Regions from separate parts of the Mesorhizobium sp. M0701 genome, predicted to be linked through region 1. Evidence: riboswitches for the same ligand, from Rfam matches in the RefSeq annotation. Region 1 holds a riboswitch; each other region holds the start of a gene.
What was found. Region 1 has a riboswitch for cobalamin ahead of metE (5-methyltetrahydropteroyltriglutamate--homocysteine S-methyltransferase). Riboswitches for the same ligand answer to the same signal wherever they lie in the genome.

Region 1 (10,409 bases):
GATATTTTTGCTCGAAACCCAAGCCCACCAAAGTTCAAACATTTGATGATCTCGCTGCGCTCTTTAAGGAGCAGTTCGCCGAGAAGCGTTTTGCGGAAGTCGGCGAGGCGGCGCGTGAGATGCGCGAAAACGTACTTGAGCTTGCTTCGCCGTCAATGCGGCAAGCCGAACAGCTCATTGCTGAACGGGTCGGCGCGAGACGCATTCAGATTCTAGACGGCGCAGCCAGACCGCCCGAGGAAGAGCGTGCAGTCACTGACATTCTCGTAGCGCGGGAAATTGCGCGTGTCGATCTTGGCGTCGACCTGCTGGTGGCCCAACCACGCTAACGACATCATACCTCGCTGATTAGCCCTCCTTTTGTCTAGGCCACAGTTATGAGACTACGAACTACTTGGCCAGGAAGAAGATCGGATTGAAAGCGAACCTTCCTTGTCATCTTTGCATCACGGTCAGTCTGCACGAGATTGACCGCTGCAAGCCGGGAGCAAGACCGGGCTGCGCAAACGTTGCAACAGATCCTTCAAGGAAATTCATAGACTCTTAGCAACTCCGGTTCGCTGTGAATGGTAGGCTTATTGCAACGTTTGAGTCAGTGGGGTCCGAACCGTGGCTTATTCTCCGACCCGCCGAACTGCGTGCAATTTCGGCTAAAGGCAATGGCAAGAAGAGCGCCCATCTTGTTTGTTCGACACAGCCATATCGGCTCAAAACAGTATCTTCACGGCCACCGAGATTGTCCGGTCGGTGGACAAGCAACCATATTATTTGGTTCGAAAGCTGCAACATCTGTGGAGAACGCGAAATGACAAATTCAGTAGGACGAGTGCCCAGGCTTTCCAAGTGGCTTGGTCGTGACCAATGCTGACACTGGTCAGTCGCCTACGGACGGCAGCGCATTTAGATCGCCTTCGAATTCTAGGCCTTTGCGCGCACGCGGACCTAACTGTCTGCCAGCTAGCGGAGATTCTGGGTCTGCGTCGTGAGCACGTTGTGCGACACGTTCGGCTGCTGGCCAGAGCCGACTTTCTTTACTGCAACGAACAACGTCCGTGGTGCTCGTACAATCTCAAAACAGGAGGTAAGGACGGCGGGCTGGTTCAATTGTTGGTTGATCTCCTGCCCCACGGCGATGGCTATCACAAACGAGACCTTCAACGGCTCGAAGCGGTACGAGACACGCGGCCGAAGGGGACCGCATGCTTGACCGTGAAATAGGTCATCCAATTGGAGCGCGAAGCTATCATGGACAACTCCGCCGACGGCGCGATCGCACAGCCCGACACCTACGGGCAGTCTTCCTTGGCGGCGGTTGATTGCCGCGTTCACGAACTGCTTCTAAGACAGGAGCGGCAGGAGCGGACGACCCTTAAGCTCATCGCCTCAGAGAACTTTGCGTCCTCGGCCGTGCTGGAAGCGAACGGCTCGATTTTCACGAACAAGTACGCCGAGGGGTACCCCGGTGCGCGATACTACGCTGGAAATGAGGTCGTTGATGAGCTTGAGAATCTAGCCATTGAGCGCTTGAAAACACTATTTGGCAGCGAGCATGCCAACGTCCAGCCTTATTCCGGCTCGCCGGCCAACCAGGCTGTCTATCGTGCGCTTTTGAGCCCCGGTGACAAAGTCATGGGCTTGCCCCTTCCGGAAGGGGGCCATCTGACTCATGGTTGGGCCATCAACTTTTCCGGAACTGACTATCAACGCGTCCCCTATGGACTAGATGAAAAGACACAGCAGATTGACTATGACCGCTTGCGCGAGACAGCCAAGCGGGAACGGCCGCGGCTCATTTGGGTCGGCGGAACTGCTTACCCGCGTGTCTTTGACTACGCGGCAATGGCAGAAATCGCCCTGGAAGCGAGCTCCTATCTCGTAGCCGACATTGCGCACATCAGCGGCCTGATTGCCGCGGGAGCGCACCCGAATCCCGTGCGCCATTGCGACGTGGTCAGCAGCACCTCCCACAAATCGATCCGCGGTCCCCGCGGTGGCTTCATTTTGTCAAGGAATGAAGATCGCTATCAAGCGCTGTATCATTCGAAGGGCAAATACAATCTCGCCAGACGAATAGATCGCGCTGTCTTCCCTCAACTGCAAGGCGGCCCCCATATGAATGTTATCGCTGCGCTAGCAGTTGCCTTGCACGAAGCCGCGAACCCGTCCTTCCGAAGCCACGGCCAACAGACCGTCAAGAATGCCAAGGCTCTTGCACAGGCACTGATCGAGCGAGGTTATGACCTGGTTACCGGGGGGACGGACAATCACATGCTGATCCTTGATCTGCGCGATCGACCACTATCGGGCAAGGCCTATGCCGAGCGGCTAGCAAAGGCAGGCATCATCACAAACTTTAACATGGTGCCTGGCGACCCGCGGGATCCGGCGGTCACAAGCGGAATTCGCCTGGGGGCGCCAGCAGTGACGTCAATGGGCATGCGCGATGTGGAAACCGTGCAAATTGCTCGCTTCATTGACTCCGTCCTCTGGCGAGCCAGACGACGAAGATCTCCATGCCTCCCTGCGAAGAGACGTTGCCGACTCGTGCGCTGCGTTCGAGGTCCCGGGCATCCCCGACAGGTAAGGTGGGCTAAGCAAAATGCCCCATACAACTCCAACACCCGAAGTGAGGCATTTCATGGCTAGGCAGTTCGTGTTCTCTTCCGAATCGGTTGGCGCGGGACACCCGGATAAGTTGGCCGACAACATCTCGGATGCCATCCTCGATGCCATCCTCCGCACCGATCCCAAGGCGCGCGTCGCCTGTGAAGCGTTGGTAAAATCAGGGATAGTCGTTCTGGCTGGCGAGATTACCAGCGATGCGCGGGTGGATTATAGCCAAGTTGCGCGCGATACAATTCTCGATATTGGATACGACGATGAGGCCGTCGGCTTTGACGGCCGGCGTTGCTCCGTCGTTCATGCACTCACCGAGCAATCGCCCGACATTAGCCAGGGCGTTGACGAGGGACGAGGGCAGGACCTCCAGCAGGGAGCGGGAGATCAGGGCCTCATGTTCGGCTACGCATGCCGCGAAACCGATACTCTAATGCCTTTGCCGATCCAGCTCGCTCATCGCTTGACGAAACGACAGGCAGATGTCCGGAAAGCACGACAGCTTGGCTGGTTGCGTCCTGACATGAAATCCCAAGTCTCAGTGCGCTATGACGGGTTGCGCCCGGTCGCCCTTGATACCATCGTCGTATCGACCCAACATGACGAGCAGGTCTCGCAAGAGACGGTCCGCGAGGGCGTCATTGAGGAAATCATAAAGCCTGTCCTGCCGACCCACCTGGAGACGGAAGGCATAAGAATTCTGGTCAACCCGACGGGGAGGTTCGTAGTCGGCGGGCCGCGCGGCGACTGCGGTCTCACTGGACGCAAGATCATCGTCGATTCCTATGGTGGGATGGGTCGTCACGGCGGCGGCGCCTTTTCGGGCAAGGACCCGTCCAAGGTTGACCGCTCAGCTGCCTATGCGGCCCGGTATGTCGCAAAGAATATCGTCGCTAGCGGACTTGCGGACGTCTGCGAGGTGCAGCTTGCTTACGCAATCGGCGTGGCCAGTCCGGTTTCTGTCATGGTCAACACGTTCGGGACAGCGAGGGTTGAGGAAAGAAGGATCGAGCGCCTCATTCTTGAGTTGTTCGATCTCAGACCGAAGGGCATTATCAAGATGCTTGATCTCTTACGCCCTATATACCGCAAGACCGCGACCTATGGCCATTTCGGCCGTGAAGAGCCTGACTTCACCTGGGAGAAGACAGACAGGGCCGACGAATTGCGTCGCGAGGCAGGACTTGCCGCCCCGTGAGGGCTGGCGCCGAACGGATTGGCAAGCGAGAAAGCCCATTCCCACTGGCCAGACCCGCGCCCGGCCGGGGTGGCAAGAAGCCGGCAGAGTTTTGGCGGAGACATTGATGCCGGATTATGACGTGCTTTGCATCGGAAATGCCATCGTCGACATCATCGCCCAGTGCGACGAGGCGTTCCTGGAGACCAACGGCATCATCAAGGGCGCGATGAATTTGATCGACACCAGGCGCGCCGAACTGCTCTACAGCCGCATGGGCCCGGCCATTGAAGCCTCGGGCGGCAGCGCCGGCAACACGGCGGCGGGCGTTGCCAGCTTCGGCGGCCGCGCCGCCTTCTTCGGCAAGGTCTCGAACGACGCGCTCGGCGAAATCTACGCGCATGACATCCATGCCCAGGGCGTCGCCTTCGACACCAGGCCGCTCAGCGGCGAGCCACCGACGGCGCGCTCGATGATCTTCGTCACGCCGGACGGCGAGCGCTCGATGAACACCTATCTCGGCGCCTGCGTCGAGCTCGGCCCGGAGGACGTCGAGGCCGACAAGGCGTCGGGCGCCGCGGTCACCTATTTCGAGGGCTATCTATGGGACCCGCCGCGCGCCAAGGAAGCGATCAGGCAGACGGCGAAGCTCGCCCATGCCGCCGGGCGCGAAGTGTCGATGACATTGTCGGACTCGTTCTGCGTCGACCGCTACCGCGACGAGTTCCTCGATCTCATGCGCTCCGGCACCGTCGACATCGTCTTTGCCAACAGCCACGAGATCAAGTCGCTCTACCAGACCGCGTCCTTCGACGAGGCGCTGGCGCAGATCCGCAAGGATTGCAAGATCGCCGCCGTCACCCGCTCGGAAAAGGGCTCGGTGATCGTGCGCGGCGACGAGACCGTGACCATCAATGCGACCAGGATCCGCGAGCTGGTCGACACCACCGGCGCCGGCGACCTCTACGCCGCCGGCTTCCTCTACGGCTACACGCAAGGCCGCAGCCTCAAGGATTGCGGCGATCTCGGCTCGCTGGCGGCCGGACTGGTCATCCAGCAGATCGGCCCAAGGCCACGGCAGAATCTGCGCCGAGAGGCGGAGCAGGCGGGATTACTGTAGGTGGCGAGCCAAGAACCAGCTGCCCACCCTCCTTAATCCAGCCCGAGCCTTTTCTTCAGTTCCGCATTCTCCTTGCGGAGACGATCGGCAAGCAGGCTCTTTAGCCGCTTGTTTTCTTCCTCGAGCGCGACGAGATCCTTCAGCCCGTCACTGTCCGCCGCCGGCGCCGAGGCCTTCTTCCAAAGATAATATGTCTGTTCCGAGATGCCGGCTTGCTTCACCGCGCTCTTGAGAGTAGCGCCGCCGCCGATCGAGGTCTCGATCTGCGCCAGCTTCTGGGCACGATCCTTCGCGGAGTAGCTCTTTCGGCCTGTTCGCGCTGACGGCGGTGCTTCAGTGGTCGCGGATATCGGCTTGGCGCCCTCCTTGCGGGCAGGCGCGCTCGCCTCAGCTTCTGGCTTCCTCGACCGCCGCGCTCTCGTCTTCGGTTTTGGCGTTTCCGCTTTGTCTGCCGGTGCGCTAGGAACTACTGCTGACTCGGTTTCCAGGGGATTGGCCATGAAATGCTCCACTCGCGGTTTTTGCAAAGGTTCAGCATCAAGGGCCACTACAGTAGAGTCAACAAGCTGACGATTTAACGGCTCGACTTCCTTTGTTGTCTCGGCCATCGCCGCGGCGATGTCGAAATTGCCCCAGATGGAACGTGCGGATTTTTGATAATTGCGCTTTTGTTTGACTTCCACGGTGAATGGTCGCGTCTGCCGCCTCATAGTTCCTTCCTGAATAGGAGAATGAAGTCGCCGCTCGAATTTTTGGCGCTTCCTGCTTAGCGCGGAGCATTATCGTATAGCCGCTCAACGGGCAAGTGATGCCGGTCTTCGATGGCTGACCCATCTGGGGAGATTTGAGCGGCTTCGCGCGTCCTGCGCATGCCTGTAAGGCCGCCAAGTTTTCTGGGTTAGCAGGCGCGCCACTGTGGCAGCTTGGCTTGTACGGCGAGGCCATGGTTGAGTGAGGCGAACCAAATCCAGCCCCGCGCTCGATCCCGAAGCTTCCCACAATGGCGAAGAGAACATCTTCACTCGTTCCTTTTCAGCACAAGACCTTCCGTTCGCTATGGTCGGCTGCACTCGTTTCGAACCTTGGCACCCTGGTGGAAGGTGTGGCGGCGGCTTGGCTGATGACCAGCATCGCCACCTCCCATGGAATGGTGGCGCTCGTCCAGTCATCGACCACCCTCCCCTACATGATCTTCTCCCTCGCGGCGGGAGCGCTCGCGGACAACTTTGACCGTCGCCGGATCATGTTGACTGCGCAACTGCTGATGGTCTGCGTATCCGCCTTCCTGGCGTTCCTGACCTATGCGGGGGAAATGACACCCTGGATCCTTCTGGGTCTCACCTTCCTGATCGGCTGTGGTTGGGCATTGCACGATCCCTCTTGGCAAGCCTCGATGGGGGATATCCTGCCTCGCGAACACCTGCCTAGCGCGGTTGCGCTCAACGGCATGAGCTACAATCTCATGCGCAGCATCGGGCCGGCGATTGGCGGCATAATCGTGGCCACAGCCGGTGCGGCCTTCGCGTTCCTCTTTAACGTCTTTTGCTACTTCGCTCTGATCGCTGCGCTGTTGCGGTGGAAAGCCGTACGGGCACGACAAGCGCTGCCGCGGGAGGCTTTCGGCAGTGCGATGGCGGCGGGCTTCCGTTACGTGCTCTTGTCGCCGAACCTTCTCAAGGTGATGTGCCGGAGTTTCATTTTCGGCCTCACCGCCGTTGTCATTTTGGCTCTCCTGCCGTTGGTTGCTCGCGAACAGGTCAAAGGGACCGCGGTCACCTACGGCGTGATGCTTGGCTTCTTCGGCTTGGGAGCGATTTGCGGCGCGCTCCTCATCGGGCGGGTCCGAGAAGTTCTCTCCAACGAATGGGTCATTCGCGGTGCGTTCTTTATATTGGCGATCAGCTGCTTCTTTCTGGCATGGAGCGAGCACGTTTGGCTGAGCTGTCTGCTCCTCATGCCAGCCGGTGCGGCCTGGATTCAATCATTCTCGCTGTTTAACGTCACAGTGCAGCTTTCGGCGCCGCGGTGGGTGGTTGGACGCGCCCTGTCTCTCTATCAGACGGCCACATACGGCGGCATGGCGGCGGGAAGCTGGCTTTGGGGCGAACTGGCGGATGTCCAAGGTGTTTCGGGAGCCTTCCTCGTCGCCAGCGTGGTTCTTGTGATTGGTGGACTGATGGGGATCGTTCTGCGTCAGCCGGATTTCGAAACGCTCAATCTGGATCCGACCAACAAGTTCAGCGAACCGACGCTGCAACTTGACCTGCGGCCACGAAGCGGTCCGATCATGGTGATGGTCGATTATCGTATCGATCAGAGAGATGTCCCAGAATTTCTCAGTGTGATGACATCGTGGCGAAAAGCCCGGCTGCGAGATGGCGCCAGACAATGGGCGTTGCTGCGTGACCTGGAAAAGCCAGAACTATGGACCGAGTGCTATCATGTGCCAACCTGGGTCGAGTATGTTCGCCACAACAACAGGCAGACCCAGGATGACGGCGAAATCGTTGCGCGCCTGGAAGCGCTGCACCGTGGCGATTGCCCGCCCAAGACGCATCACAAGATCGAACGCCAAACCGTGCGCGTGCACGACGATTTGCCGCTCAGGCCTCATTTGGACAGGACTTGAGCTGGCCCGGTGGTTTGAGCCGGGTTACCTTGAGCCGGTGGCTGCGAACGAGCAGAACGTTGGCCTCGACCCTTCGCAACACGCCGCTATACCGGGCCTCCGGTGCTCCCCTCGAAATCGTTGTGTCGTGCCACCGAGGGCATCACGGCCAACACCTTCCACATGGGCAACAGCCTCGCCATGGAGTCGAATGTGGTCGCGAGCAGATCACCAAAGAAGCGGTCGGAACCTCGGAGCCGAAGTTCGATGCCGAGGTGGCGTTCGCATGATGCGGGAAGCAGCACCACGGCGCTTGCCGGTATGTTTGCCGCCGGCAGCCGACGAACTCCTATCCTCCTGGCGAAGAGCGATGTGCGTCATTGCTTTGATTTACCGGCCGCTCAAGGCTCCCACAGTTTTCGCTTTCGAGGCGACCTATGGGAACATGCCAACGGAAATTTAACATAACGACATAAACATTTCTTTATGCGGCGTTGACAAAGAAGCGAACTGTTGTAATTGTCTCCCGAGTCGTGGTTCTCCGTACGGCGCTGCCGCAGCGGAGCTAAGAGGGAAGCCGGTGCGATGCCGGCGCTGCCCCCGCAACTGTTAGCGGCGAGCCAACCCCACTCATGTCACTGAGGCGAATAGCCTTGGGAAGACGGGTAGAGGCTATGACCCCGCGAGCCAGGAGACCTGCCACGGCGAATTACGTCCACGGGCGGGGTGTCTCGGTGGCCGCTGCAGCCTGGCGTTCGTGCCGGCCCGCTAGCGCCTTCCTTGTCACCGACGCCCCAACCATCGGGGTATGGCATGACTGTCTCTCAGCAAATTCCTGTAGCAACGCTCGGCGTGCCGCGCTTCGGTCGTCGGCGAGAACTGAAATTCGCGCTTGAAAGTTACTGGTCCGGAAAATCTTCCGCCGCCGACCTTCTCACGACGGCGAAGGCGCTCCGTGCCGCTAGCTGGGAGGAGCAGCACGATCGCGGCGTGTCGAAAATCCCGTCGAACGACTTCTCGCTCTACGACCATGTGCTCGACACCGCAGCCATGGTCGGCGCCGTTCCATCCCGTTACGGCTGGAATAGCGGCGAGGTCCCACTTGACATCTACTTCGCAATGGCGCGCGGCAACCAGGGTCAGACGGAGGATTGTGGACACGCTGGTCACCAGCACGCGGCTCATGGGCCTGATGTAACCGCGATGGAAATGACCAAGTGGTTTGACACCAATTATCACTACATTGTGCCGGAACTCGACGATGATCAGACGTTCGCCCTCTCGTCGACGAAACCGGTCGACTACTTCCTCGAGGCTAAAGCTCTCGGCATTCACACACGCCCAGTCATCCTTGGACCGATCACCTTCCTCAAGCTGGCGAAATCGCCTGCCGAAGGATTCGATCCCATCGCGCTCCTGCCGCGGCTGCTGCCCGTCTACGAGCAACTCGTGCAGAGGCTGAAGCTGTCGGGAGCCGACTGGGTGCAGATCGATGAGCCAGCGCTTGTCCTCGATCTGAACCCGAACGAACGAGCTGCGTTCGAATTCGCCTATAGCCAGCTGTCGAAAGCCGCGCCCGAGTTGAAAATCATGCTGGCTACGTATTTCGGGCCGCTGGGAGACAATCTCGAAACCGCGGTTTCTCTGCCCCTGGCCGGGCTGCATATTGATCTCGTGCGCGCTCCCGAGCAACTGGAAACCGTGGGTCGGCTCGCACCGAAGGATCTGGTGCTCTCGCTTGGCTTGATCGATGGCCGCAACGTCTGGCGTGCGAACCTGCCCGCCATTCTCGACCGCATCAAACCGATCGTCGCCGGCTGGCCCTTGGACCGCGTCGAGATCGCGCCTTCTTGCTCGATGCTGCACGTGCCGATCGACCTGCGCATGGAGACCGAACTCGACGCGGACATCAGGTCGTGGCTCGCCTTCGCGGCCCAGAAGACCGACGAGTTGGTGTTGCTGGCCCGGGCCCTGACTCAAGGCAGGGATGCGGTGGCAGGCGCGTTGAAAGCGTCTGCCGAGGCTGCCGCCACTCGCGTGACATCCACGAAGATCCATGACCCGCTTGTTGAGGGACGGATCGCCAGCATTGACGACAGCATGAAGCGACGAGAGAGCGCTTTTGCCGAGCGCTCCAGAGTCCAGGCCGGCACGCTCGGGCTGCCGCCGTTCCCGACGACGACCATCGGGTCCTTCCCGCAGACGCCGCAGGTACGCAGGGCGCGGGCCGCTCATGCGAAGGGCCAGCTGAGCTATGTCGACTACGAGACCTTCCTGAAGAAGGAGATCGAGGCTGCAATTCGCTGGCAGGAAGAGATCGGGCTGGACGTGCTGGTGCACGGTGAGTTCGAACGAAACGACATGGTACAGCATTTCGGCGAGCAGCTGTCCGGCTTCGCCTTCACCCAGCATGCCTGGGTGCAGAGCTATGGGTCGCGTTACGTGCGCCCCCCCATCATCTTCGGCGACGTATCGAGGCCCAATCCGATGACGCTGCGCTGGTGGCAATTCGCCCAGTCGCTTACGGAATACCCTGTGAAGGGAATGCTCACAGGCCCAGTGACCATTCTCAACTGGTCTTTTGTTCGCGACGACGTACCCCGCTCCGAGGCATGCCGCCAGATCGCGCTTGCCATCCGCGACGAAGTGACGGATCTCGAATGGTCCGGCGCAAGGATGATCCAGATCGATGAGGCCGCGTTTCGCGAAGGATTGCCACTGCGCCAGTCTGACTGGAAAGACTATCTCGACTGGGCTGTCGAATGCTTCCGGATCGCTTCAACGGCTGTAAAGGACGCGACTCAAATCCATACCCACATGTGCTATTCGGAGTTCAACGAGATCATCGACGCGATCGCCGAAATGGATGCGGATGTAATTTCGATTGA
Region 2 (10,409 bases), on a different contig from region 1:
AAGATGCTGGCGGTAAAGACCAGCTGGCAGCGTTTTGGCCGGCCGGCCGGCATGTACACCGAGCTCGAGGACCGCCACGGCATTCATGGCGGCGACGTCGAGACCTCGCTGATGCTGCACTTCCGGCCCGACCTCGTCGACATGGGGAAGGCCGACAATTTCGTGTCCAAGGTCGCCCGCGCCGAAAAGGAATTTGCGCTGCTGCGCCACACTGGAACACACGCCTTCGCCTGGATCGCCAGCGACCTCAACCCGAATGGCGTGGTCGGCGACGCCAGCATTGCAACCGCCGAAAAAGGCCGGCTCACCGCCGAGCATCAGGCCGACGGTTTCATCGGCCTGCTGAGGGACGTGGGCAAGGCAAAGCTGGCGGATTGGTTGGCGTAGGTGTTTGATCCCACCAGCTCAGGCCTCGCTCACGAGGGGCGATTCCATTCGCGCGCGAGGATCCTCACTTCACCTCTTGAAGCGGCGACACCGTGTAGATTTCGTCCAGTATCTTCACCATCAAGGTGTTGGCGGTCGCCTGGCCGTCGAGCGCGAGAGTCAGGTTGGTCCATATGACCAGGGTGACATCATTGGCCGGATCGTAGCCCATGAAGGACTGGTAACCGGGCATCTCGCCTTCGTGATAGTAGATTTCGTTAGGCCCGAAGGTCAGCGTTAGGATGCCATAGCCGTATTTTTGCATGGCGGGTTCGCCCGGCTCCGGCGCCTCAGGGCTTGCAAGCCACTGCCGCTGGAAGTCGGCATTGAAGAGCTTGCCCCCGACCAGCGCGCGCATCCAGGTCGCGAGGTCATCCGCGGTGGAGATGACTCCGCCAGCCGCAAAGTAGGCGGACGGGTTCTGCCATGTGTCGTCGTTGGGCTTGAGCGTTCCCGCCCTGGCCGCAGCCTGGAGGTCGTCCGGATAGGGCGCATCAGCCAGGGCGTACGAAGTACTGCCGTAGAGATAGCCGTTTGAGTATGGCTCGGGGATGGCGTTCGACGTGCTCGGCGGCAAAGCGGTGTTCTTCATGCCGAGCGGCCCGAACAGGCGGTCCCGGAAGATGGTCGAGAGCGGCTTGCCGTCGATCTTCTCGGCAACAAGGCCGAGCAGATAGTAGTTGGTGTTGTTGTACTCGAATTCGGCACCCGGCGCGAAGTCCGGCGGCCGTTTGAACGCCATGCCGAGTACTTCATCAGCGGTCCATACCCTGTAAGGATACTTGTCCAGGCTTTCGGCAAGTTCCGGCGCATTGGTGAAGTTAGGGAGGCCGCTCCGCATTGTTATGAGCTGCCGAATGGTTATCTCGTCGCCGTTGGGAACGCGCTGGACGTATTTCGAGATCAGATCGGCGAAGCTCAGTTTCCCTTCCTGCACCAGTTGCACGATGACAGCGGCGGTCATCGTCTTGGTGTTCGAGGCCGCACGGAAGTGGGTATCGGCGCGCGGCGGGTTCGTGGCACCCAGTTCAGTCGTACCGTAGCCGAAGACGAGGTTGCCCCGCGGAGTCTTGAGCAAAACCATGGCACCGGGCAGCATAAGTTCCTTGGCCAAACCCTCGACAGTGGCTTGGAGCGCTGCCAGGTCGATCGACTTGAGAGCCGGCATGGACGCGGCCATGGCGCTGCCTGTCGCGCAGACCACGCCAACAACCATGGCCAAAATTCTCCCGATCATCATTCGCCCCTTGGCCGTGTGCTAGAACTCCTGCGCACTTTTCCTGGAATTTGTTTTTAGGCTCAGATTTTCAATTCGAACGGCGTGCCTTCGAAAGCATCCGCGCCGCGCCCGATCGCCTGGATCGCTTCGATCATCCGGCCTCTGCGATCGAGCAGTGCGTCGGCAATTGCGATCAGCCGAGGATTGGGTGTCGCCGTGGGCGACAGCGCGCGCAGCGTCTCGGCCAACTCGGCCTCGTCGCGCTTCGGCGCCAGCGCTGCCGCGATGATGTAGGCCGAGGCGGTCGAGCGGCTGATGCCGGCATAGCAATGCACCACCAGCGGCCGCGACCGATTCCATTGCCGTGCGAAATCGAGCAGGTTCAGAACATGCTCCTCGCCCGGCATCGTCATGCCCTCTTGCGCCACCGCAATGTCATGCATGACCAGATGCAGATGGTTTTCCCTGGTGATCGAGGCCGGTCGCATCACCTCCGTTCCGGCGGCAAGCAGCGAAAGCAGACGGCCGGCCCCGGTCTTCGTTACCGTTTCCTCGACTTTGGACAGCGAGCAGACATGGATCATTGGGTCGTTTCTCCTTTGGCATTATCGTCGCGCCGCGAGGCCCAGCCGGCAAGTGCCGATTCGAGCCGCCGCCATTCTTCATCGGCTCCCGGCAGGCCGGCGCGCAGCACATTCGGACGATCGGCGAAATGCCGAAGCAGGATGCCGCGCTGGCCGAGCACCGAAAACAGGCCGGCGGCGTTCGCCAGCCTGAGATAGCGGAACAGCGTGGTGCCACCGGCGACAGGCACGCCGAAGCGGCCGAACAGCGTATCGAGCCGTGCGGCATCCTCGGCCAGACGGCGCCGCATCCCGGCCTGCCAGCCGGTATCGGCAAGCGCCCTTATGCCATATTCGAGCGCCGGCCCGGCAACCGCCCATGGCCCGAATTGCGCCTCCAGCCGCTCGACCGTCAGCGCATCGGCCAGTGCAAAGCCAAGCCGCAGGCCGGCCAGGCCGAAGAACTTGCCGAACGAACGCAGCACGACGATGCCGCCCTGGTCGACGTCGCCGGCCAGGCTTTCGCTGCGCGGGCCGACATCCATGAAAGCCTCGTCGACCACCAGCAGCCCACCTCTGGCTCGTAATGTCCCGGCAAGTCGAAGCAATCTTTCGCGCTCGACGACACGCCCGTCCGGGTTGTTGGGATTGACGACGACGGCAAGGTCGGCCGCCGCCAGGGCTTCGAAATCATCGACTTCAGCCGCCGCATGGCCGGCGATCGCCGCTGCCCGCCGATGCTCGGCATAAGTCGGCCCGAGCACCAGCGCCGTGCCCGGGCTGACCAGGGAAGCGACGCGCGGCAACAAGATCTGCGTGCCGGGCGCCGCTGCGACATTCGCCGCCGACGGGGCGCCATAGGCGCTTGCCGCGCGTTCAGCCAAGTCGCGGCCGCGCGCTGTTTCCGGCAATCGCGACAGGGCGGTGGCGGGCAAATCGAAAAGCGGGTAGGAGTGCGGATTAATCCCGGTCGAGAGGTCGACGAAAGGCAGCGGCGCGTGAGGGAAAAGCGCCCTCGCCCGGCCAAGGCTTCCGCCGTGGTCCACTGCCGCCGTCACTCCATCAAGAGCCTTCATGCCGATCCTGATCACTTTCCTGTCGCTGGCCATCGAACTTGTACTCGGCTACCCGGCCCGGCTCTTCGATGCCATTGGCCATCCCGTCACCTGGTTCGGCAGGCTGATATCCTTTCTCGACCGCAGGCTCAACCGCGCCACTGATTCCGACGCCCACCGTCGCGGCTGGGGCGTCGTCACGCTGCTGGTGATCGTGCTGGTGCCGGCCGCCCTCGCCCTCTGGCTCGAAACCTTGCTTTGGAGCATTCCCCTCGGCTTGTTGGTTACCGCAATCCTGGCGACGTCGCTGCTGTCGCAGAAGAGCCTGGCCGAGCATGTCGAAGCCGTCGCCGACGCCCTCGACAGCGGCGGACTGGACATGGGCCGCATTGCCGTCTCGCGGATCGTCGGTCGCGACCCGGAAAAGCTCGACAGGGCCGCTGTCTGCCGCGCCGCGATCGAAAGCCTGGCCGAGAATTTCTCCGACGGCGTCGTCGCTCCGGCCTTCTGGTTCGGTATCGGCGGGCTCGCCGGCGGCGTCGCCTACAAGGCCGCCAACACCGCCGATTCGATGATCGGCCATCGCACCCCGCGCCACGAAGCCTTCGGCTGGGCGGCTGCGCGCTTCGACGATTGGATCAATCTGCCGGCGTCGCGGCTGACGGCGCTGCTGATCGTACTCGCCGCTTTTCTGGTCAAGGGCGCCGACGCCAACGGCGCCTGGCACGCCGTGCGGCGCGATGCGAAAAAACACCGCTCGCCCAATGCCGGCTGGCCGGAAGCAGCGATGGCCGGCGCGCTCGGCCTGGCGCTCGCCGGCCCCCGTTCCTATGACGGCGTCATGGTCGAAGACGCATTGATGGGCGAAGGCGGCCGGCGCGATGATGTCGAGAGCACCGACATCCGACGGGCGCTGAAACTCTACCGGACTGCCGATTTTCTGCTGATCGCGCTGTTCGGCGTGGTCGCGGTGGTTGTTATCTTGGCGTGATCTGCGCTCGAGATCGAGCGGAAACAAAAAACCCGCCAAGCGACGGGTCGTTGGAGCCAATTAGCACCATACCGAAATTAGTAGCATAGCTGCCGGCACAAAGCAAGAACAAAATAGGGCGCCTTCAGCCTTGAAGGTTCGCAGCTTAGTTCCAGCTTGGGTTCCTCGCCCCACGAAAGTGGGGAGAGGTGGCTCGGCGAAGCCGAGACGGAGAGGGGAACCGCGCTCTACGAAAGCCCCCTCTCCGGGCGCGGCGCGGCCACCTCTCCCCCGCTTCGCGGCGGGCGAGGAACCCAAATCTTGAGAGGTCGAGACACCGCGCCTCTGCCTCCCCAGCAACACCCCTCAGAACTCGATCCCCTGCTGCGCCTTCACGCCGGCGGAGAAGTGGTGCTTGGTCACGCCCATCTCGGTGACCAGATCGGCCGCCTCGACCAATACCGGTTTGGCGTTGCGGCCGGTGACGACGACATGCAGGCCTTCGCGACGCGCCTTCAACGCCGCGACCACCTTTTCGAGATCGAGGTAGTCGTAGCGCAGCGCGATGTTCAGCTCGTCGAGCACCACGAGGCTGATCGACGGCTCGGCCATCAGCTCGAGCGCCTTCGCCCAGGCGGCCTCGGCCGCCGCGATATCGCGTTTCAGGTCCTGCGTTTCCCAGGTAAAGCCCTCGCCCATGGCGTGCCAGACGACGCGATCGCCAAAACTAGCAAACGCGTCCTTCTCGCCGGTGTGCCACTTGCCCTTGATGAACTGGACGACGCCGACGCGCTTGCCATAGCCGAGCATCCTGAGCGCCAGCCCGAAGGCGGCCGTGGTCTTGCCCTTGCCCGGTCCGGTGTTGACGATCAGCAGCCCCTTCTCGACCGTCTTGGCCGCGACCTCGGCGTCCTGCACCGCCTTGCGCTTGGCCATCTTGGCGCGGTGGCGTTCCTCGTCCTTGGGATCGACAGTATCAGCCATGTCATTTCACCTTGAGCGGCAGCCCCGCCACCATCAAAAGCACGGTGCTGGCAACAGCCGCGACATCCTGATTCAACCGACCGGCGGCGTCGCGAAACCGTCTTGCCAGCGCATTGTCCGGCACGATGCCCTGGCCGACCTCGTTGGACACCACGAACCACGGCCCACGCGGCCGCGACAGCACATCGGCCAGCCTCCGGCATTCGGCCTCGACATCATGGTCGGCCAGCATGTGATTGGTCAGCCACAGCGTCAGGCAATCGATCAGCGCCGGCTGGCCATCAGGCAGCGCCTCGATCACGCCGGCAAGGTCGAACGGCGCATCGATGGTCGTCCAGCCGGCGCCGCGGCGCGAGCGGTGCAGCGCGACGCGCTGGCGCATCTCCTCGTCATAGGCTTGCGCCGTGGCGATATAGCTCCAAGGCGGCGGGCCGACCGTCACCAGGCTCTCGGCATGCGCGCTCTTGCCGGAGCGCGCGCCGCCGATGACCAGGGTCAGTGCCCCGGCAGCGCGGTCAGGCAAAGCTGTCGCGCAGGCTGGTCGCCGTGCCCGTGAAGCGTCCGCGCACCACGCCGACGACCGCGCCGAGCACCAGCCAGAACACCAGATTGGTCAGCGTCACCGCCACCACGAACTGGTGGTGCAGGCCTTCCGGGATCGCCGTCTCGAAGCTATTGGGCTGCGGCGCGCCGACAATATGCGGCGCAACGATCAACGCCACGGCAAGAGCCACCAGCGGCAGCGATCTGCGGAAGACGATAAGGCCGAGACCGGCCGCTGTCGCCACCACTGTTGCCCACCACCATATCTGGCGTTGGACAAGGTCGGCCGCCGGCATCGCCGGCAGTTCCGGCGGCAGGCCGAGGCCCGGCGCCAGCGTGAACACGGCAAAGCCGGCAAGCCCCCAGAACACGCCCTGGCGCCAGTTGCCGATGCCGCCGGCGAATTCCGAAACCGCGACCAGGACCAGCGCGAAGCCGATGCCGGTGACGATATTGGCAACGACGCTGAAGGCGAAGCGTTCGAAAGCGTCGGCCGGCGCCCAGCCTTCGCCTTCCGCCGGAGCCATTGCTTCAGCCGGTGCCGGCGCGGCGCTGCTCATAGCCGTCGTGCCCGCGGCGTTTTCGGCCGGTGCCGCAGGTGCCGCGGCATGGTCATGGCCGCCGCCGGCCTGTTCGTAGATTTCCGCCTTCAGGATGAGCGGCACCGTGGCATAGGCTTGCATGCAGGCGAGAGCCACGCCGGCCACAAGCCCTGCGATCGCCGCGATGAACACGACGTTGCGAAACAGTGTCATGATGTCAGCCCCTTGTCAGTGGCAGGGAAAGCCCATCGAATGGCGATAGTCGTGCGCGGCATTGTGGACCGCATCGATATGCGAGAAGCCGACAAAGCCCATGACGAAAATGCCGAGGAATGCAGCAAGCGCCAGCTGCATGAGACGCGACTGCGAGGAGGCGGAAGCGCCGAGCGAAACGGAAGCGGTATTCATGTCTTGTCCTTTCGCCCTCCACCCGAGGGCATAGAAGTCAGTTTCCTGTCGCCGGCAGGTCTCCTGGCTCGCGGATCAGCGCCCTTCCCCACCTTCCCGAAGGCGAACCTTCAGTGGCATATGGAGAGGACTACCGCACACAGTTGCGGGGGCAGCCACGGCATTGGGCAAACAACTTGCCCTCACCGCATTCCCTCTTGGTTCCAAACGGAACCGACGACATCAGCGACTATAGGCAGAATCGCCGCGCCCGGCAAACCAAATTCCGCCGGATCGTGTGGCGAATGCGCCGCCTCGCCAAGCCGGTCGGCCGGCGCCGCGATTGACAATTTTCGCAGCCGGGTGTCGGCTGGCGGATGGGGAGGAAGCCGGCATGCAACCCAGCCCGAATGAGCGCGGTCCCTACAAGGGCCTGACGCGGGCCGAGCCGACGCTGCCGTCATCAGCCTATTGGGACATCGCGGCCTATCAGCGCGATCTCGAGGCCATCTGGTATCGCAACTGGCTGCTCGTCCGCCGCGAGGCGAAGCGCTCGCCGATCCGGCCGCGGATATCGACAACATCGTCGCCTTCGGTACCCAGGTGCTGGAGGAGGATGCTGATATCTGCGAGGTCAACCAGATGGGCCTGCGCTCGATGCGCCACAAGGCCGGCGTACTGATGCCCGAGGAATACGACTTGCACCGCTTCCACAACTGGGTGCGCGAGCGCCATGCGGCGCTCGCACATCAAAGCGATTTGGGCAGATAGCGCCAGGTGACGAAGCCGCAGGCCGCCGCCAGCAGGCCGAGTGTCGCGAAAACCGCGCCCAGGCCGAAGAACGCCAGCACGCCGGCCAAAGGCTTTCCGGCTCTGGCCTAAAGCAGCTCTGATGCCGACCGGCGCCAACACGACGCAAGGCCCTGCTTCTTTTGACGGTGGCAACCGTGATAGTCGTCTTGCCGGGGCTGAACCAAGACAGCGAGACCATGAGCATCGACACGCCGAGCGCAGCCGTTCAGGATCAACCGAAGTCGAAGCGCATCGCCGCTATCGACATTGCACGCGGCATCGCTTTGCTTGCCATGGCGAGCTATCATTTCACCTGGGACCTCGAATTCTTCGGCTACACCGATCCCGGCCTCACCGCCTTCGGCTGGTGGAAAATCTACGCGCGCTGCATCGCCTCGAGCTTCCTGTTCCTGGTCGGCATCAGCCTCTATCTCGCCCATGGCAAGAAAATCCGCTGGACCGGCTTCTGGAAGCGCTTCGCCATGGTTGCCGGGGCAGCGCTCGCAATATCGCTGGTCACCCGCATCGCCACGCCCGACGGCTTCATCTTCTTCGGCATATTGCACGAGATCGCGCTCGCCAGCCTGCTCGGCCTGGCGTTCCTGCGCCTCCCGGCGCTACTGACGCTTGCCGTGGCGGCCCTCGCTATTGCCGCGCCTTTCTACCTGCGATCTGAGCTTTTCGATCATCCGGCTTTGTGGTGGGTCGGCCTGTCGGCGACCAACCCGCGCTCCAACGACTACGTTCCACTGCTGCCCTGGTTCGGCGCCGTACTTGCCGGCATCGCGGTTACCAAGCTCGCCGCCACCTCCGGCGCGCTGACGCGGCTGTCGGCCTTGGCGCCTGGCCGCTGGGCAAATCCGCTGGTCTTCATCGGCCGGCACAGCCTTGCCTTCTATTTGATCCATCAGCCGGTGCTGATCGGCTCGGTCTGGCTGTTTTCGCAATTCATGCCGGCGCAGGCCGAAACCAGGGAGGTGCGTTTTCTGAAATCCTGCCAGATATCCTGCGAGCAGGCACGCGACACCGAGTTCTGCTCCAGCTATTGTGCCTGCATGCTGGACACTCTCCAGGGCGAAGCCTCGCTTGACCGGCTCTACAGCAACGACCAGTCCCCGGAGTGGAAGGCGCATATTGGCGAGCTCGCCGGCACCTGCACCGCCCAAACCGAGGCGGCGGAACCGGGAACGCGCTAATCGAGGGAGGACAATAATGAGCGACAGTCACCCGAAACCCGTGCAGCAAAATCCTGGGCAGCCGAAGCTGGGGCACATCCCATGGCCGCCGCTGATCTATATCGCTGCCATCATCGTCAGCGTCGCGCTAGGGCTGTTCTACCCGCTGCCGTGGATCGGCGATCTTCTCGGCGACATCCTGTTCGCCGCCGGCCTTGTGGGGTTGGTGGCGGTTGCCGCGCTCTGGTTCACGGCAATCCGCACCATGATCCGCGCCAAGACGACGCTCAACCCGAACGGTGTGCCTGACCATCTGGTGACTACCGGAGCCTTCGCCGTCAGCCGCAACCCGATCTACCTCGCCAACACGCTGCTGCTGGTCAGCCTCGCCTTTGTCACTGGGATCGCCTGGTTCCTGCCGCTGGCGGTCATCGCGGCGTTCCTGACGCAGAAGCTGACGATCGAGAGCGAGGAGAAGGTGCTGACGGCCAAATTCGGCAAGAAATACCGGGACTACGCCAAAAGGGTACGGCGCTGGATCTGAGCCGGCGCTGACGCCGCGCTCATGTGGTGACGCCGAGCTCCACCAGCCGCTCGACGCAGGATTCCTCGGCCTGGTCGAGCTCGGCCAAGGTCTCTTCGAGGTCGCGGCGTTTCTGGCGCAAATCCTCGCGCTTTTCCTCGATGCGCTTGATCATCAGCTTGAGCTGGCCGACCTCGCCGGGCGGCTCCCTGTACATCTGGATGATTTCGCGGATCTCGTTGATCGAGAAGCCGAGCCTCTTGCCGCGCATGATCTGGCGGATGAGATGCCGGTCCGACGGACGGAACAGCCTAGTGCGGCCGCGTCTTACTGGCTGCACCAGCCCTTCGTCCTCATAGAAGCGCAACGTCCGCGTCGACACGTCGAATTCGCGGGTCAGCTCCGTGATCGAATAATATTCCCGCATCGTCACTCCAATGCCCCGGCCACGCCGCGAGTTCCAACTGGCCGTCGCCGAGGCGCGTACCAGAATCGGCGGGCAAGGCACCTTTCAAAGCCTCGCATGGCATTTACGTAAAAGTCAATTGAGGTGACGTTCAGCGCACGCCGAACCACCATGTGGCGAGCCCGAGAAAGGCAAAGAAACCGACGACATCGGTGACCGTGGTGACGAAAACCGCCGAAGCCACAGCCGGATCGATCTTGAAGCGGTCGAGCAGCAGCGGGATAAGGATGCCCGCCAGAGCCGCCACGAACATATTGATGATCATCGCAGCCGCAATGATGCCGCCGAGATTGCGATCGTGGAACCAGGCAGCAGCGACGAGGCCGATCAGGATGGCAAAGATGATGCCGTTGATGAAGCCCACGCCGATTTCGCGGCGGATGATGCGGCCGGCATTGTAGATGTCGAGGTCCCTGGTCGCCAGCGCCCGCACCGTGACCGTCATGGTCTGCGAGCCGGCATTGCCGCCCATGCCGGCGACGATCGGCATCAGCACCGCCAGCGCCACGATATGCTCGATGGTGCGGTCGAACAGGCCGATCACCGAGGCCGCCAGGAAAGCCGTCAAAAGATTGACCAGCAGCCAGGGCACGCGCGAGCGCGAGGTCGAAAAGATGCTGTCCGAGAGTTCTTCGTCGCCGACGCCGCCCATGCGCAGCAGATCTTCCTCGGCCTCCTGCTGGATGACGTCGACGACGTCGTCGATGGTCAGCACGCCGACCAGCCGCTCGTTCTCGTCGACGACGGCGGCGGACAGAAGATCG
Region 3 (10,409 bases), on a different contig from region 1:
GGTCGCGCAAGGCGGCGAGCCGCATCGACGGCAGGCGGTGCGCATCTGCCTTCCACGCCGCCGCCAGCCCGGCCAGGTCGCTGTCGGTGAAGGACAGCGCCACGACATCCGCAGGCGTTTGCCTGAGATCGACAGGCTCGGCGAGATCGTCGAGCGAGGCGGATGTGGTGGTGAGGATGTGCATCGCGGCTCGTACCTGGGGTCAGCCGGCGAGGATACGCTCGATGGCCGGGCGGTTCAGCCCTTTCAGGCCGATGACGACTAGGCGCGAGCGGCGGTCGTCTTCAGCGGTCCAGGCGCGGTCGTAATAGTGGTTGACGCGCGGACCGACGGCCTGCAGCAGGAGCCGCATCGGCTTGCCGCCGACTTCGACGAAACCCTTGACGCGCAACACGTTTTCTTCCTCCGCCGCCGTGGCGACCCGTTGTGCGAGCTCGTCCGGGTTGGACACGGACGCGATGTCGATGACGAACGAGTCAAAATCGTCATGTTCGTGGTCGAGCTCGTCGTCGTGGTGGGTCTTGCGGTTCTCGATGTCGTCCTCGACGGCGAGGCCGAGGCCGAGCAGCACCGACGGGTCGACCTTGCCTTGCGAAGTCGGTACGATCTTCACCGCCCGCGCAACGTGCTTGCCGATGACGGCATTGGCACGGGCCGCGCCGGCTGCGTCCATCAGGTCGCTCTTCGACAGGATGATCAGGTCGGCGCAGGCGAGCTGGTCTTCGAACACTTCCTCGACCGGATCGTCATGGTCGAGCGTCTCGTCCTGCGCGCGCTGCGCCTGCAGGGCGTCCATGTCGTTGGCTACGCGGCCATCAGCCAGCGCCGGTCCGTCGACCACGGCAATGACGCCGTCCACCGTCACGCGGCTTTTCACCGACGGCCACTGGAAGGCCTGGACCAGCGGCTTGGGCAAAGCGAGGCCGGATGTCTCGATCAGGATGTGGTCGACCCTCGGCGTCAGCGACAGGATCTGGTCCAGCGCCGGGACGAAATCATCGGCGACGGTGCAGCAGATGCAACCATTGGCCAGCTCGACGATGTTTTCCTCGGGGCAGGTGTCGATGGCGCAGCCCTTCAGGATCTCGCCGTCGATGCCGATGTCGCCGAACTCGTTGACGATGATGGCCAGCCGCTTGCCTTTGGCGTTTTCGAGCAAATGGCGGATCAATGTCGTCTTGCCGGCGCCGAGAAATCCGGTGACCACGGTGCAGGGAACGCGCGAAAGGGAGGCAGCGGTCATATCAAGTCCTTCAGAAGGTCAAGGGGAGGGATGCGGGCAACGAGGCCGCGCTTTAGGCAATCGGGACGGCCGCGCCATGGAATGAGCCCATCCGTCGAGGTGGCGAACAGCTTTGCCCCGGTGACGAGATCGGCGCCGCTGGTCGTGGTCAGATCACCGAAGACGTAGCTCCAGCAGCCGTCGCGCAGCATGGCCGCGCTGAGCCGGCGCTTGCAATTGCCGAGGCATTCGACGGTGCGGATTTTGATGTTTTCGCTGGAAGCGGCGCGGCGCGTGTCCTCTGCGAGCAGTTCGCCGGCGCGCGGATGAGCGTCCGAACCGGTCTCGTCACGGCAGGACGAGCAGACGATGACGGTAACGCCGGCCGGGGAATCACCATGGCCGGACAATAAATCCGCTGTCTCAGCCGGAAAACTGCTGTCGCGTTCCAAATCAGGCTCCTTGCCCGGAAAACCCGCCAGGCGATCGGATTCTTATGTCCTAGACGGCAGGTCTCCTGGCTCGCGGGTCATCGCCTGGGTGCCGCCTTCCCGGGAATATCCCAGTGGTTTTCGGCCGAGGCTCGTCGCTTACAGTTGCGGGGACAGCCGCGGATTTGAAATCGAGATTTCGCACCGCATTCCCTCTTGGCCCCTGCCGTTGCGGGCAGGGGACCGTCTGGAACGGATTTAGGCTTGTGGAGGCAGTCGTGTCAACGCACGTCTATGCCGCGGCGATATCCGCGAGCGGCCGGCCGAGGTCGCCGGCAGCGGTCACCTCGATGCGTTCCAGGCCGAGCCAGCCCTGCATCTGCTTCAATTCTTCGAAAAGCTCGGCAGCGGTTTGTGGCGGGGCGCCGGGCTCCGCATAGGCGGCATGGACGCGCAATACGCCGGCCGGACGGTCGGCCCTGAGGTCGACGCGCCCGACGATGCTGTCGCCGAGCAGGAATGGCAGCACATAATAGCCATACCGGCGCTTTTCGGCCGGCGTGTAGATCTCGATGCGGTAGTGGAAGTCGAACAAGCGCTCGGTGCGCGACCGCTCGAAGACGACGGGATCGAACGGCGCGAGCAAGGCGCGCGCCTCGATCCTGCGCGGCAAACGGGCGTCGTTGTGGAGATAGGCTGTTTTGCTCCAGCCTTCGACGCTCACCGGCAACAGGTCGCCGGCCTCGACCAACTCCTCGATGCGGCCCTTGATGTCGGCGGGCGAGAGGCGGAAATAGTCGCGCAGGTCGCCTGCCGTGGCGATGCCGTGGGCGCGGGCCGAGATGCGCAGCAATTCGCGGTGAGCATCCTCGGGACAGGGAACCGGTAGCGCGAGTACCGCCGGCGGCAGCACGCGCTCCGGCAGATCGTAGAACCGCTCGAAGCCGCGGCGATGCGCCGTGGTGATGCGGCCGGCCCAGAACAGCCACTCGAAGGCATGCTTGGCATGGCTCCAGCCCCACCAGCCGCCCGAACCCTTCTGGCCTTCGAAAGCCGACGCCGCGATCGGGCCTCGTTCGGCGACCTCGCGATAGATGTCTTCGATATAGGCGGCGTGCTCGCGGCCCCATTTGGCCAGTCCGCTGTACATTTCGTCGCCGCGTTCGGCCCGCTGCATGCGCCAGCGCATCAGCGGATAGGTCTCGACCGGCAAGAACGAGGCTTCATGCGCCCAATACTCGAAGACCATGCGCTTGCGCGTGACGGCGGCGTTGTCGAGCAACGCCAGCTTGTAAGGGCCAAGCCGCGAATAAAGCGGCATATAGTGGGCGCGCACCACGGCGCTGACGGAATCGATCTGCAGCAGGCCGGTACGGGCAAGCACGCGGGCCAGATGCCGGCGGTCAGGCGTGCCGGTGGGGCGCGGGTCATTGAATCCCTGTGCCGCCAGCGCAATGCGGCGGGCCATGGCAAGCGAGATTTTTTCCTTCATGAAGGCGGCATCCGGACGATTTTGGACAGAGAAAATGACCTGCGATTCCGTGCCATGCTAGCAGGGTTTTGGCGGCATCCATGTCAGGAGAGAAAAGTGGAGTAAAAAGTGAAGGAAATCAAACAGGAGCGGATCGGACCAGTTTTCCCGGATATGCCGTCCAGCACCGCGATTTGAACAAGGTTTGACTTGCTTCGCCGAAAGCGCTGCGCTAACCCTCGCCGCGTTGCAGCATAGAGCCCCCTTAAAACGGTTCAGTGGTTAAACTGTCACGCTTCCGCAAGTGGGTCCGGTGCTGTAATCAGAGTGGATTGGCCGCAACGGAAAGCTGCAGAATGAACGCATTGTTGAGTTCGTACCTGCCCATCGTCCTGTTCATCGGCGTGGCGCTGGTCGTCGGACTGGCGCTGCTCGCCGCACCCTTCCTGGTGGCCTATCGCAACCCCGATCCGGAAAAGCTTTCGGCCTATGAGTGCGGCTTCAACTCGTTCGACGACGCCCGCATGAAATTCGACATCCGCTTCTACCTGGTGTCGATCCTGTTCATCATCTTCGATCTGGAGGTGGCCTTCCTGTTTCCGTGGGCGGTGTCGTTCAGTCAGATCGGCATGCTCGGTTTCTGGTCGATGATGGTGTTTTTGGCGGTGCTGACCATCGGCTTTGCCTATGAATGGAAAAAAGGAGCGCTGGAATGGGATTGAACGACAGTTCCGGTACGCTCGTCGCGCCGAAGCCCAAGGGCCTCATCGACCCCAACACCGGCAGGCCGGTCGGGTCCGACGATCCATTCTTCCTGGAGATCAACAACGAGCTCGCCGACAAGGGCTTTCTCGTCACCTCGACCGAGGCGCTGATCACCTGGGCGCGCAGCGGCTCGCTGATGTTCATGACCTTTGGCCTCGCCTGCTGCGCCGTCGAGATGATCCATACTTCGATGCCGCGCTATGACTCGGAGAGGTTCGGTGTCGCGCCGCGCGCGTCCCCGCGCCAGTCCGACATCATGATCGTCGCCGGCACGCTGACCAACAAGATGGCGCCGGCGCTGCGCAAGGTCTACGATCAGATGCCGGAGCCGCGCTACGTCATCTCGATGGGCTCCTGCGCCAATGGCGGCGGCTATTATCATTATTCCTATTCGGTGGTGCGCGGCTGCGACCGCATCGTGCCGGTCGACATCTACGTGCCCGGCTGCCCGCCGAGCGCCGAAGCGCTGCTTTACGGCATCCTTCTGCTGCAGAAGAAGATCCGCCGCACCGGCACGATCGAGCGGTGAGCGGCATGACCCAGGCGTTGAATGACCTCTCGACCTATCTCGGCGAGAAGCTGATCGGCCGGATCGGCGCGGCGGTGTTCGCCTATGGCGAACTCACCATCTCGGTCGAGCCGCGCGACCTGATCGAGGTGGTGACCTTCCTGCGCGACGACCCGAAATGCCAGTTCATTTCGATCATCGACGTCTGCGGCGCCGATTATCCATCGCGGGCGAAGCGCTTCGACGTCGTCTATCATTTGCTGTCGCCGAGACAGAATATCCGCATCCGAATCAAGGTCCAGGCCGACGAAGAGACGCTGGTGCCGTCGATCACCGGGATTTATCCCGGCGCCGACTGGTTCGAGCGCGAGACCTATGATCTCTATGGCGTGCTGTTTTCAGGCCATCCCGATCTGCGGCGGATTCTGACCGATTACGGCTTTGAAGGCCATCCGCTGCGCAAGGACTTTCCGCTGACCGGCTTCGTCGAGGTGCGTTACGACGACGAAGCCAAGCGCGTCATCTACGAGCCAGTGGAGCTCAAGCAGGAATTCCGCAATTTCGATTTTCTGTCTCCGTGGGAAGGTACGGATTACGTGCTTCCGGGGGATGAAAAGGCAAAGCAGTAAATGGCTGAAACCTCCGTTCGCAACTTCAACATCAATTTTGGCCCGCAACATCCAGCGGCGCACGGCGTTTTGCGCCTGGTGCTGGAGCTTGACGGCGAAGTCGTCGATCGCGTTGACCCGCATATCGGGCTGTTGCACCGCGGCACGGAAAAGCTGATCGAGGCCAAGACTTATCTGCAGGCCGTGCCCTATCTCGACCGGCTCGATTATTGCGCGCCGATGAACCAGGAGCATGCCTTTGCGCTTGCCGCCGAGCGTCTGCTCGGCATCGAGGTGCCGAAGCGCGGCCAGTTGATCCGAGTGCTCTATTCGGAAATCGGCCGCATCATGTCGCATATCCTCAATGTGACGACGCAGGCGATGGATGTCGGCGCGCTGACGCCGCCGCTGTGGGGCTTCGTCGAGCGCGAAAAGCTGATGGTGTTCTACGAGCGCGCCTCGGGTTCGCGCATGCACGCGGCCTATTTCCGCCCCGGCGGCGTGCATCAGGATCTGCCGCAGAAGCTGATCGAGGACATCGGCAAGTGGATCGACCCATTCCTGAAATCGGTCGACGACCTCGACTCACTCTTGACCGGCAACCGCATCTTCAAGCAGCGCAATGTCGACATCGCGACGGTGTCTCTGGCCGACGCCTGGGCCTGGGGTTTTTCCGGCGTCATGGTGCGCGGCTCGGGCGCGCCGTGGGACCTGCGCAAATCGCAGCCCTACGAATGCTATGCCGAGCTGGATTTCGACATTCCGATCGGCAAGAACGGTGACTGTTTCGACCGCTATCTGGTGCGCATGGAAGAGATGCGGCAGTCGGCGAAAATCATGCGCCAGTGCGTCGATCTGTTGCTCGGTAAGGAGGGCAGCGGGCCGGTGTCCAACCTTGACGGCAAGGTGGTGCCGCCGAAGCGCGCGGCGATGAAGCGCTCGATGGAAGCGCTGATCCATCATTTCAAGCTCTACACCGAAGGCTACCGCGTGCCGGCCGGCGAGGTCTATGCGGCGGTCGAGGCGCCGAAGGGCGAGTTCGGCGTCTATCTCGTCTCCGACGGCACCAACAAGCCCTATCGCTGCAAGCTGCGCGCGCCCGGCTTCGCGCATCTCCAGGCCATGGACTTTTTGTGTCGCGGCCACATGTTGGCCGACGTCACCGCCGTGTTGGGTTCACTCGACATCGTGTTTGGTGAGGTCGATCGGTGATGATGGGAATGGCTCGACCGTCAAAGGCGTTTCTGGCCGCGGCATGCCTTGCGGCTTCCGCTGAAGTGTCGCTTGCTGGGTCCCGTGAGGGTCTCTCGTCGGCCGATCTTCTCAAAGAGGGGTTCAAGCTTATTGCAGAAGGCGATCTGCTTACAGTCCGTGGCTTGAGCACCCAGACCCCAGCAATGGATGAGGGCATTCTTGTCCATGGCCGGCCGTCGACATCGTCCAACTGCGCGGTTCATGACAACCTCGTAGCGTCATTGATCCCCGAAGAATATCGTTGCAAGCCAATAGCTTGGGTGTATAGCCGCTATGACGGATACATCCGCCTGAAGCGTGGAAATGAAGAGTTCGTATGCGTTTTGGGGCGATCCGAGGATTGCTATCGCGCCTACAACTCTAACCAGTAGAAACATAGAAGCGAAATCGTAATGTCAGTCCGTCGTCTCGCAGAAGCCAGCCTCCAGCCAGCCTCCTTCGCCTTCAACCGGGCGAATGCGGCGGCGGCGAAGCAGTGGATCAAGAAATATCCGAAGGGGCGCGAGCAGTCCGCCATCATTCCCTTGCTGATGCTGGCGCAGGAACAGGAAGGCTGGGTGACCAAGGCGGCGATCGAGACGATCTCCGACATGCTCGACATGCCCTATATCCGTGGGCTGGAAGTCGCCACCTTCTATACGCAATACCAGCTCAATCCGGTCGGCACCCGCGCTCATATCCAGGTCTGCGGCACCACGCCCTGCATGCTGCGCGGCTCGGAAGCGCTGATGGATGTGTGCCGCTCGAAAATCCATCACGACCAATTCCACACCAACGACAAGGGCACGCTGTCGTGGGAAGAGGTCGAATGCCTCGGCGCCTGCGTCAACGCACCGATGGTGATGATATTCAAGGACACCTATGAGGATTTGACGCCGGAGCGGCTTGCCGAGATCATCGACCTCTATGACGCCGGCAAAGGTGCTTCGGTGACGCCAGGACCGCAAAACGGCCGCATCACCTCTGAGCCGGCCAGTGGCCTGACGACCCTCAAGAGCGAAAAGGCGATCCTCAAGGCGACCCGCGACCGGGAAACCAGGGCGGCGACCAAGGCCACCAAGGATGCAGAGCCGGCGGCTGCCGTCGCAGCATCAGTTCCGCCAACTGCTCCTGCCGCGCCGGCGCCGGTTGCGCCCTCGAATGCCAGCAAGCCGAAGACCGACGCGGTCGAGACCAACCCGGCGCTGAAATCGCCGTCGGCGACGAAAGTCGCGCCCGCGGCGGAAAGGGCGGCGAGCGTCGCAGCGCCTCTGCATTCGGCCGCCAATGCCAACAAGGCCGAACCGCAGGTCGAGGACGTCTCGAAACAGCGCAAGGGCCCCAAGAACAAGGCCGAGCCGGCGTCTGCTTTCAAAGCGCCGGAGGCCAAGGTCAAACCGGCGAAGACTGTCGCCAAGGCGGCCAAGCCGTCGCCCGGAAACAGGAGCCGGCCGACCGGCAAGAAGCCGGTCTGAGGAACGAGCAATGCTTCAGGACAGAGACCGCATCTTCAACAACATCTACGGCCGCTTCGACAAGTCGCTGGCCGGTGCCATGGCGCGCGGCGCCTGGGACAACACGCCCGGCATCGTTGCCAAGGGGCGCGAGTGGATCGTCAACGAGATGAAGGCATCGGGCCTGCGCGGCCGCGGCGGCGCCGGTTTCCCGACCGGGCTCAAATGGTCGTTCATGCCCAAGCAAAGCGACGGCCGGCCGAGCTATCTCGTCGTCAATGCCGACGAATCCGAGCCCGGCACCTGCAAGGACCGCGACATACTGCGCCATGACCCGCACACGCTGGTCGAAGGCTGCCTGCTTGCCGGCTTCGCCATGGGCGCGGTCGCCGCCTACATCTATGTGCGCGGCGAGTTCATCCGCGAGCGCGAGGCGCTGCAACGCGCCATAGACGAGGCCTATGCGGCCAAGCTGATCGGCAAGAACAACACCTCCGGCTACGATTTCGACATTTACATGCACCATGGCGCCGGCGCCTATATCTGCGGCGAGGAAACGGCGCTGCTCGAAAGCCTCGAGGGCAAGAAGGGCCAGCCGCGGCTGAAGCCGCCATTTCCGGCCAATGTCGGCCTCTATGGCTGCCCGACGACGGTCAACAATGTCGAGTCCATCGCGGTGGCGCCGACCATCCTGCGCCGCGGTGCCGCCTGGTTCTCGTCCTTCGGCCGGCCCAACAATGTCGGCACCAAGCTGTTCTGCATCTCCGGCCACGTCAACAATCCGTGCACCGTCGAAGAGGCGATGTCGATCCCGTTCCGCGAACTGATCGAGACGCATTGCGGCGGCATTCGCGGCGGCTGGGACAACCTGCTGGCGGTCATTCCGGGCGGCGCCTCGGTGCCGCTGGTGCCGGCCGAGCAGATCATCGACGCGCCGATGGATTTCGACGCGCTGCGCGACCTGAAATCGGGCCTCGGCACGGCGGCTGTCATCGTCATGGACAAATCGACCGATATCGTGAAAGCGATCGCGCGGCTGTCCTATTTCTACAAGCACGAGAGCTGCGGCCAGTGCACGCCCTGCCGTGAGGGCACCGGCTGGATGTGGCGGGTGATGGAACGGCTGGTGCGCGGCGAGGCGCAGAAGCGTGAGATCGACATGCTGCTCGACGTGACGAAGCAGGTCGAGGGCCACACGATCTGTGCGCTGGGCGATGCGGCAGCATGGCCGATCCAAGGCCTGATGCGGCATTTCCGCGGCGAGGTGGAGCGGCGCATCGACGAGTTTTCGCGCAACGCGCACCGCGCCGAACCGGTGCTGGCGGCGGCGGAATAGAAGAATTCAAAATGCGGACGAATGTCTGACACGAGGAAACGAGCGCGGGGCAGACGGAAACGACCAGGAGACCACCTATGTCGCTGTTTTCGACACCCGACGATTTTACGCCCGATATGGACCCGTTGTTGAAGATGAACCAGGATCTGACCAGGATGATGCCGAAGGAGATGGCCAATGCCGCCAATCTCCTGGCGCATCCTGTCGCGGGCGCGGCGGCGATGACGGCACTCGGCATCGGCCTTGCCAACCACGCCTTTGGTATCTGGATGGGCGTGCTTTCAGGCGCGGCCGAGTCCTCGCAGCGGCTTTGGCAGCCGGTCGCCGAGGATTTCGAGGCTCGAACGGAACGCTTTTCCGCGACCGGCAAAAGCTCCTCGACCAAGGCACGCGCTGCGACCAAAACCCTGATTGCCGAGGCGCAGTCCTTCGCCAACGATGTGACCGACATTGCCACGAGCACCGCTGCGCGGAGCTTGGCGAATGCCAGCACCGTTGCAGCGGATGCGTCGGCCGGGCTGATGCCGGAGGATTTCAAGCAGCCCAAGCCGATGGATCGGCCAGCCGAGCCGGCTGACCTCAAGGCGATATCGGGCATCGGGCCGAAACTGGAAAAGGTGCTGAACGGCCTTGGCATCTGGACATACGCCCAGATCGCCGCGTGGACGCCGCAAGAGATCGCCTGGGTCGAAGATTACCTGTCGTTGAAGGGCCGCATCGGCCGTGACGGCTGGATCGGTCAGGCGGCCGCGTTGGCCGGGGCCAAAAAGTGAATTCAATATCGTGCGCGGTCTCGGCTGCGCCCGGAAGGAAAGATTGCGGAACGTCCGCAGGGGTTTGAGGCGAAATGGCAAAGCTCAAGGTCGACGGGAAAGAGATCACTGTACCCGACCATTACACGCTGCTGCAGGCGGCCGAGGACGCCGGCGCGGAAGTGCCGCGCTTCTGCTTCCACGAGCGGCTGTCGATCGCCGGCAATTGCCGCATGTGCCTGATTGAGGTGAAAGCCGGCCCGCCCAAGCCGCAGGCGTCCTGCGCCATGGGCGTGCGCGACCTGCGCCCCGGCCCGAACGGCGAGCCGCCGGAAATCTTCACCAACACGCCGATGGTCAAGAAGGCGCGCGAAGGCGTGATGGAATTCCTGCTGATCAACCATCCGCTGGACTGCCCGATCTGCGACCAGGGCGGCGAGTGCGACCTGCAGGACCAGGCGATGGCGTTCGGAGTCGATTCCTCGCGCTACCACGAGAACAAGCGGGCGGTCGAAGACAAGTATATCGGGCCGCTGGTCAAGACCATCATGAACCGCTGCATCCATTGCACGCGCTGCGTCCGCTTTACCACCGAGATTGCCGGCATCTCCGAGCTCGGCCTGATCGGC

Region 2: another riboswitch for cobalamin. It lies ahead of NKI24_RS20525 (CbtB domain-containing protein); the one in region 1 lies ahead of metE (5-methyltetrahydropteroyltriglutamate--homocysteine S-methyltransferase).
Region 3: another riboswitch for cobalamin. It lies ahead of NKI24_RS10495 (DUF1636 family protein); the one in region 1 lies ahead of metE (5-methyltetrahydropteroyltriglutamate--homocysteine S-methyltransferase).

What each region holds. Positions count from the first base shown of each region.
Region 1 covers NZ_JAMYPO010000058.1:20,405-30,813, forward strand. The annotation lists gene NKI24_RS32325 (hypothetical protein) at 1-329, shown strand, start outside; partial or broken gene glyA (serine hydroxymethyltransferase) at 1,246-2,584, shown strand; gene metK (methionine adenosyltransferase) at 2,639-3,814, shown strand; gene NKI24_RS32340 (adenosine kinase) at 3,921-4,913, shown strand; gene NKI24_RS32345 (transposase) at 4,946-5,623, opposite strand; gene NKI24_RS32350 (MFS transporter) at 5,914-7,542, shown strand; cobalamin riboswitch at 8,039-8,239, shown strand; gene metE (5-methyltetrahydropteroyltriglutamate--homocysteine S-methyltransferase) at 8,335-10,409, shown strand, end outside.
Region 2 covers NZ_JAMYPO010000022.1:39,206-49,614, reverse strand. The annotation lists gene NKI24_RS20565 (creatininase family protein) at 1-387, shown strand, start outside; gene NKI24_RS20560 (serine hydrolase domain-containing protein) at 452-1,594, opposite strand; gene NKI24_RS20555 (tyrosine phosphatase family protein) at 1,726-2,229, opposite strand; gene cobD (threonine-phosphate decarboxylase CobD) at 2,226-3,284, opposite strand; gene cbiB (adenosylcobinamide-phosphate synthase CbiB) at 3,283-4,254, shown strand; gene cobO (cob(I)yrinic acid a,c-diamide adenosyltransferase) at 4,600-5,217, opposite strand; gene cobU (bifunctional adenosylcobinamide kinase/adenosylcobinamide-phosphate guanylyltransferase) at 5,219-5,740, opposite strand; gene NKI24_RS20530 (CbtA family protein) at 5,733-6,515, opposite strand; gene NKI24_RS20525 (CbtB domain-containing protein) at 6,531-6,710, opposite strand; cobalamin riboswitch at 6,747-6,943, opposite strand; gene NKI24_RS20520 (SRPBCC family protein) at 7,293-7,460, shown strand; gene NKI24_RS20515 (heparan-alpha-glucosaminide N-acetyltransferase) at 7,679-8,677, shown strand; gene NKI24_RS20510 (methyltransferase family protein) at 8,694-9,200, shown strand; gene NKI24_RS20505 (MerR family transcriptional regulator) at 9,220-9,606, opposite strand; gene mgtE (magnesium transporter) at 9,737-10,409, opposite strand, start outside.
Region 3 covers NZ_JAMYPO010000008.1:74,624-85,032, reverse strand. The annotation lists gene cobN (cobaltochelatase subunit CobN) at 1-184, opposite strand, end outside; gene cobW (cobalamin biosynthesis protein CobW) at 203-1,243, opposite strand; gene NKI24_RS10495 (DUF1636 family protein) at 1,240-1,674, opposite strand; cobalamin riboswitch at 1,713-1,916, opposite strand; gene NKI24_RS10490 (winged helix-turn-helix domain-containing protein) at 1,946-3,145, opposite strand; gene NKI24_RS10485 (NADH-quinone oxidoreductase subunit A) at 3,481-3,846, shown strand; gene NKI24_RS10480 (NuoB/complex I 20 kDa subunit family protein) at 3,837-4,418, shown strand; gene NKI24_RS10475 (NADH-quinone oxidoreductase subunit C) at 4,424-5,026, shown strand; gene NKI24_RS10470 (NADH-quinone oxidoreductase subunit D) at 5,027-6,217, shown strand; gene nuoE (NADH-quinone oxidoreductase subunit NuoE) at 6,652-7,713, shown strand; gene nuoF (NADH-quinone oxidoreductase subunit NuoF) at 7,724-9,028, shown strand; gene NKI24_RS10455 (helix-hairpin-helix domain-containing protein) at 9,106-9,801, shown strand; gene nuoG (NADH-quinone oxidoreductase subunit NuoG) at 9,876-10,409, shown strand, end outside.